2 regions of the Jeotgalibaca sp. A122 genome follow, and region 1 is predicted to be linked to the other one. Evidence: predicted binding sites of a transcription regulator. Region 1 holds the regulator's gene; the other holds the start of a gene.

What was found. Region 1 encodes CtsR, which represses protease genes until heat stress. Its sites were predicted from a motif close to TTGGTCAAAAAAGGTCAAANA; they were not measured.
Region 2: clpP (ATP-dependent Clp endopeptidase proteolytic subunit ClpP) is a predicted target of CtsR. The motif match lies at 2,125-2,145, and genes of this name have one in related genera.

The regions. Positions count from the first base shown of each region.
Region 1 covers NZ_JBQPRB010000001.1:542,599-546,010, reverse strand. The annotation lists tRNA gene ACTU7M_RS02630 (tRNA-Thr) at 1-21, shown strand, start outside; tRNA gene ACTU7M_RS02625 (tRNA-Gly) at 26-97, shown strand; tRNA gene ACTU7M_RS02620 (tRNA-Arg) at 108-181, shown strand; tRNA gene ACTU7M_RS02615 (tRNA-Pro) at 192-265, shown strand; rRNA gene rrf (5S ribosomal RNA) at 322-437, shown strand; gene ACTU7M_RS02605 (glucosamine-6-phosphate deaminase) at 545-1,249, opposite strand; gene ACTU7M_RS02600 (CtsR family transcriptional regulator) at 1,500-1,964, shown strand; gene ACTU7M_RS02595 (ATP-dependent Clp protease ATP-binding subunit) at 2,003-3,412, shown strand, end outside.
Region 2 covers NZ_JBQPRB010000007.1:40,096-43,507, reverse strand. The annotation lists gene gap (type I glyceraldehyde-3-phosphate dehydrogenase) at 1-71, opposite strand, end outside; gene ACTU7M_RS08680 (sugar-binding transcriptional regulator) at 107-1,144, opposite strand; gene clpP (ATP-dependent Clp endopeptidase proteolytic subunit ClpP) at 1,475-2,068, opposite strand; tRNA gene ACTU7M_RS08670 (tRNA-Arg) at 2,243-2,314, opposite strand; gene ACTU7M_RS08665 (DNA-directed RNA polymerase subunit beta) at 2,437-2,616, opposite strand; gene ACTU7M_RS08660 (rod shape-determining protein) at 2,635-3,412, opposite strand, start outside.

The DNA.
Region 1 (3,412 bases):
GTTCAAGTCCTTTAGCCGGCATTTTGCGGAAGTAGTTCAGTGGTAGAACACCACCTTGCCAAGGTGGGGGTCGCGGGTTCGAACCCCGTCTTCCGCTTTCACATTTTGCAGCCATAGCTCAACTGGATAGAGTACCTGACTACGAATCAGGCGGTTGTAGGTTCGACTCCTACTGGTTGCATTTTTATCATCGGGAAGTAGCTCAGCTTGGTAGAGCACTTGGTTTGGGACCAAGGGGTCGCAGGTTCGAATCCTGTCTTCCCGATATCCGAGACTGGGTCAATTTCCTGGTCTTTTGTTTTTCATTGATAAGAAACATTGTGCGGTGACGATGGCGAGAAGGTCACACCTGTTCCCATCCCGAACACAGAAGTTAAGCTTCTTAGCGCCGATTGTAGTGAAGGGTTTCCCTTTGTGAGAGTAGGACGTTGCCGCGCAGTATGATTGAATCGGTCTCTCTATGGAGAGGCTTTTTTATTTGCAAAAAAATAAAGCCAGACAAAATCTAAAAAATAAGATTTTGCCTGGCTTTGTCATTCTTAAATTATTTAATTAAAGAAGCCGCTGCTTCATCCACGATAACAATTACATCTGGGTGATTTACTAAAACAGTTGAAGGAATGTCTTCAGTAGGTTCCGTAGCAGTCACTAAATCTTTGATTGCTTGAGCTTTATCTTCACCAAAAGCTAAAAGAATGATTTTCTTAGCCTTCATGATAGAAGCAAGACCCATTGAATAAGCTTGACGTGGCACATCTTCTTCTTTTTCAAAAAAACGTTTGTTAGCATTAATAGTAGATTGCGTTAACTCAACTTTGTGCGTCAAAGAGTTAAGTGGTGTGCCTGGTTCATTAAAAGCGATATGCCCGTTATGACCAATTCCCAAGATTTGAACATCAACAGGGTATTTTTCCAGAATAGCTTCATAATGTTCGATTTCAGCTTTTTCTTCGTTCATACCATTTGGTACATAGGATTCTTTGAAGGGTTTATGATTGAATAAGTTTTGTTCCATGAAGTAACGGTAGCTTTGCTCATGTGTTCCTGGCAAACCTACATACTCATCCAGGTTGACAGAAACAGCTTCAGAAAAATCAACATCACTTTCAACGAGCTTTTTATAAAGGCCTTCTGGGGTTGACCCTGTTGCTAACCCAAATACTTTTGCGCCATTGTCCAGGGCTTCCCGGATTAATTCATAAGCTTTTTGTGAACCTTCTTCTCTTGTTTGTGTATAAAGGATTTCCAATGATCTGATGCTCCTTTTTATATAGTAGTATTAAAATAATTCTAAAACTAAAAGTATTCATTGTCAATAAAACTAAAAAATACACATCCGGGATATTTATAAACAAAATAGTTCAAAAAAGAGTCAGATTACGATATAATAATTGGTCAATAGACAGATTTCGGACCTTTCCATTTGACACTGAACCAAGAATAGCATACTATTTGTGTTACAATAGTCAAAATTAGTCAGGTGAAAGGGGGCGGATGAATTGCAGAACCAAAATATGTCAGATATCATTGAAGCTTATATTAAAAAAATACTTAAGCAACAAGAGCAAGTTGAGATACGACGTAATGAAATGGCCAGTCACTTCAATTGTGTCCCTTCACAAATCAATTACGTAATTAATACGCGTTTTACCGAGCAACATGGCTATTTAGTCGAAAGTAAACGTGGCGGCGGTGGGTATATACGCATCATGAAGGTCAAATTCATGGATGAAGTGGAATTTCTTGATGAAATGATCAAGATGGTCGGAAACGTTATTTCCGAAAGAGACGCGTTTGCCATCGTTCAAAATATGTTTAATAAAAAACTAATTTCCAAGCGAGAAGGCAATCTCATGTTGTCAATTCTCGATAAAAATACGCTCCAGGTTTTTGGGGATGATGAGGATGTTGTACGCGCGCATCTTTTGACCAAACAATTACAGAGTCTTCGCTTTAAAGCATAATATAATCAGTCATAACCCTAGTAAAGGAGGCGTTAAGGATGGACGAACTATTTACAGAAAAAGCGAGCAAAGCGCTCATTCTAGCAACGGAAGAGGCCCATTACTTTAAACATCAATCAATTGGAACAGAACATATTCTTTTAGGGCTTCTACGCGAACCTGAGGGAATTGCCGGGAAAATTCTTCGCGACTTCGATGTGGATGAGGAACACGTTCGTGATGAAATTGAGCATCTAACGGGCTATGGAACGGCAAGACCGTTATCCGACCATTTTGCTCCAATGCCATTTTCGCCTCGGGCTAAAACTGTCGTGATGTACGCCACTACAGAGTCCCAAAAGTTAGGAACGCTTCTTGTTGGTACAGAACATCTATTGATTGGTCTGTTAAAAGAAGAAGTTTTAGCAGTAAAGATTTTGAAAAATCTTGGTGTTGATTTCAACCTATTACGTAAAACGCTATATGAAAAAATCGGTTTAAAACAACCGGCAAAAAATACGATTAGAGGCGGCAAAAAAGCTGCTAAAACTTCGGAGGGAACACCAACACTAGATTCACTGGCACGGGACATGACAGAATTGGCTCGTAATCAGAAATTAGACCCGATTGTAGGTCGGGAACGGGAAGTACGTCGCATTCTTCAAGTTATATCTCGCCGTACAAAAAACAACCCTGTTCTTGTCGGGGAGCCAGGTGTTGGTAAAACGGCAATCGTTGAAGGCTTAGCCCAGAAAATCGTCAATGGCGAAGTGCCGGAGCAGTTGGCACACAAACGTCTGATGATGCTGGATATGGGATCTCTGGTAGCTGGAACCAAATACCGTGGTGAATTTGAAGAACGGATGAAAAAAATCATCGACGAAGTTTATCGGGATGGCAATGTTATCCTCTTTATCGATGAATTACATACGTTAATCGGTGCGGGGGGAGCAGAAGGAGCAATCGATGCTTCTAATATCCTGAAACCTGCATTGGCACGTGGTGAGCTTCAAACAATCGGGGCAACCACACTGGACGAATATCAAAAATATATTGAAAAAGACGCAGCCTTGGAACGTCGTTTTGCCCCTATTCATATTGACGAGCCGACCGCTGATGAAACGGTGGATATTTTGATGGGACTACGCTCCCGTTATGAAGATCACCACCGGGTAGAAATCACGGACGAAGCGATTGAAGCAGCTGTGAAGCTCTCAACCCGTTACATTACCTCTCGTCGTTTACCAGATAAAGCTATTGATTTAATCGATGAATCGGCGGCGAAAGTCCGTTTAGACGTGACGCATGGTGATACACCTGTGGGTAAATTGGAAGATGAAATTGAGCGCCTCGGCAAAGAAAAAGAAGATGCCATCCTGAACCAGGATTTTGCTAAAGCAGCGCGTATTCGTAAAAAAGAGATGACACGCAAACAACGTCTGGATCGCATCAGAGAAGAATCAGAAGCG
Region 2 (3,412 bases), on a different contig from region 1:
GATTCCATAATACGGCGTAGGGCTAAACGTCCAATACGGCCAAAACCATTAATCGCTACTTTTACTGTCATTATAAAAAATCCTCCTTCAGGATAATTAATATATTTTAAAGGGAAATCCCTTTTAAAATCTGGTTAGCTGCACCTTCATCTGTTACAAGCCATGTATGTTCTGGTGCAATGTGTGAATAAGCTTCAATTGCGTTTGCTTTCGAACTTCCCCCTGCTATGGCTATCGCATAGGGAATCTTTGCAACGTCTTCTATCTGTAGACCGAAGCGCGACAAGCGATGTACAATTTGACCTTTTTCGTCAAAATAACATCCAAATGCTTCTCCGACAGCTTTTTTCTCAATCAGATCCGCCTTAAACCCTGTCGCCATCTTGCGACGATCCATCATAACTTTAGCATTTCCGATGCTATATAACAAGCAATTCGCGCGCTTCATCAGATTCATCGTCTGTAGAATCGAGGGCTCATTTTTTAACATATTCAACGCTTCTTCGCTCAAATCATCAGGTACAAACAATGCTGTGTTTGTGCCTCCCGTAGCTTGGGCCATTGAATCACTGACGGAGTTTGCCTGGATTGCCATTAGGTCACCCAAACCGCCTCGTGCCGGTACAAAAGTAAAATGCCTTTGTTCAGATAGTTTCGTAGTCATATGTCGCGCCATTGCAAGCATGGTACTACCACCCGCAACAGCAACTATGAACTCACCTTCCGGTAACAATTCATCAAAAACTTCGACTGCCTGTTTTCCTAAATCATCAAGAGCATCACTCGATTCATCTGTATCACCTGGTATAATGCGACAAAATTGGAGGTTCAACTTCTTAGCAAGTGCCTCTTCTTTTCTGTCCATTGTCAGCATGCGATCAAGAACGTCTTCAAGCTCATGGAATACTTTCTTTCCCTTTAAGGTGAGTGACATTCCGGACTTAGAACTAATGAGCAAACCTTGGTTCTTCAAAAAGTCCGTTTCGGTGCGTAATGACCTTTCGGAAATGCTGGTGATTTCGGACAACGAGCGTCTACCGATTGGCGCATGTAAGTGAATAACTTCCAGGATACGATAGCGATGAGTTAAATGTGCTAATAAATCCGGAATCACTTTTTGTAAGACAGAAATAGCATCTTTCATATCATCCCCCACTTTCCTAGTAGGTCAAAAAACGACCAACCATGCAGAAAAGTCTAGGCCATCATACTACCCAAAAGCAGTACAGGAGCTCTAAAAGCTTAATAGCGGTGCATCTCTTTCCCTTACAACGTTTATTCTATCAATTCCGAACTTTTTTTTCAACTATTTTGTATCATTTTCTTAAAAAACCCAAGAATTTTTTGGGTCGTTTTTTGTCCCGCAAAACAAAAAAGCAAAAGCCCCCTTGTTGTTTCCGCTTACATTTTACCACAACAAGAACAAAAAAAGACAACCAACTTTAAATTGTCGGTTGTCTTTCGTCTTAAATGCTTATTTCAGGTTTTTTGAACTTTCCATTACTTGATCAATCAAACCGTATTCTTTCGCTTGTTCAGCTGTCATGTAGTTATCACGATCAGTATCACGTTCGATTACTTCGATCGGTTGACCTGTTCTTTCAACCAAGATTTTATTTAGGCGTTCACGCGTTGCCAAGATATGTCTGGCCGCGATTTCGATTTCAGTTGCCTGACCTTGTGCTCCACCCAGTGGTTGGTGAATCATGATTTCAGCATTAGGCAAAGCGAATCGTTTACCTTTGGTTCCAGCCGTCAATAAGAAACTTCCCATTGATGCAGCCATACCCATTGCGATTGTTTGAACGTCTGCTTTTACAAAATTCATGGTATCGTAAATAGCCAGACCAGCAGATACGGATCCACCCGGAGAGTTAATATAAATATAAATATCTTTTTCAGGGTCTTGCGCATCCAAAAATAGCAATTGTGCAATAACCGAGTTTGCCAAGTTATCGTCAATGCCACCAGAAATCATGATGATACGATCTTTCAAAAGGCGTGAATAAATATCATAGGCGCGTTCACCGCGAGAAGTTTGTTCAATTACTGTAGGTACTAGATTCATTTAATTATCCTCCTAATCAAGAAATGTTTTTCATTTACAGTGATAATTGTACACCATTGGTCAAAAATGGTCAATTCGTTTGGTTGACCTTTCACCTATTTTATCAAAGTTAATATGCTATGGATATAAAAAAGCCCCCACCTTGAACAGACAAGATGGGGGCACCGTTAAAGACGTCGCCTGAGGGAATCGAACCCCCATTGCAAGAACCGGAATCTTACGTGATATCCATTACACTAAGGCGACAGCAGTGTTATTATTATAACACTAAACGCGAACTGTTGGCAATAACTTTTTAAAATCAGAGCACCCTTGTCATAAAAAGCACCCTGATTCTTCGTTCGGATGAATCCAACTTACCTAATTGATTAACGAATATAGTCAAGTATATGTTGCCAAGTGTCATATTTGAAAACATCCATCATTTCACCGTCTCCTAAGACACTATATCCCACAGCTAGGCCCACAAAAAATAAAACGGCTGCCAAGACTATGAAAAATATAATCCAAAATAGAGCTCTAAATATAGGTTTAACGTCGAATTTCATTACGAACTTCCTTTACATTTAATTTGTTTGGAGAATTCTTCTCAGGAATCCAATCTTTTTGCGGCGGGACTTGCCAATGTTTTCTAGTAGCAGACCTGTTCCCAAAACAACTGAATCTAAAGCTTCTGTTGCAACGAACACAGGAACACCCAGCTCATCGCTGAATAATTCCTCGATACCTTCGATCAAAGAACCCCCACCAGTTAAAACAATCCCGGTATTAATAATATCTGCACCAAGCTCTGGAGGTGTTGTTTCCAGTACCTCTTTAGCTTGATTAACGATATTCATCAATGTTTCATGCATGGCTTCGTATATTTCAGCCGAATTAATCGAAATGGTACGTGGTAACCCAGTCACCATATCACGACCACGAATTTCCATTGCAATAATCTTCTCTGGGTAAAGCGCAGTACCTACTTCTTTCTTGATTTGTTCTGCCGTTCTTTCCCCAATAAGTAATTTGTGTGATCGTTTAACGAAGTTCATGATGTCTGCATCAAGTTTATCCCCTGCTTGTTTCAAAGAACTGCTTGTTACGATACCACCCAAAGAAAGAACAGCAACATCACTGGTTCCTCCACCGATATCAATAACCATATTACCATTTGGCTGGAAAATATCCAAACCAGCGCCGACAGCGGCAACTTTAGGCTCTTCTTCTAAATAAACGTTTTTACCGCCACTTTTTTCAGCAGCTTCAATAATTGCTTTTTGTTCTATTGCTGTAACGTTTGTCGGGCAGCAAATCAGAATATTTGGCTTAGTCATTAAGCCTTTCACGTTCAAACGGTCA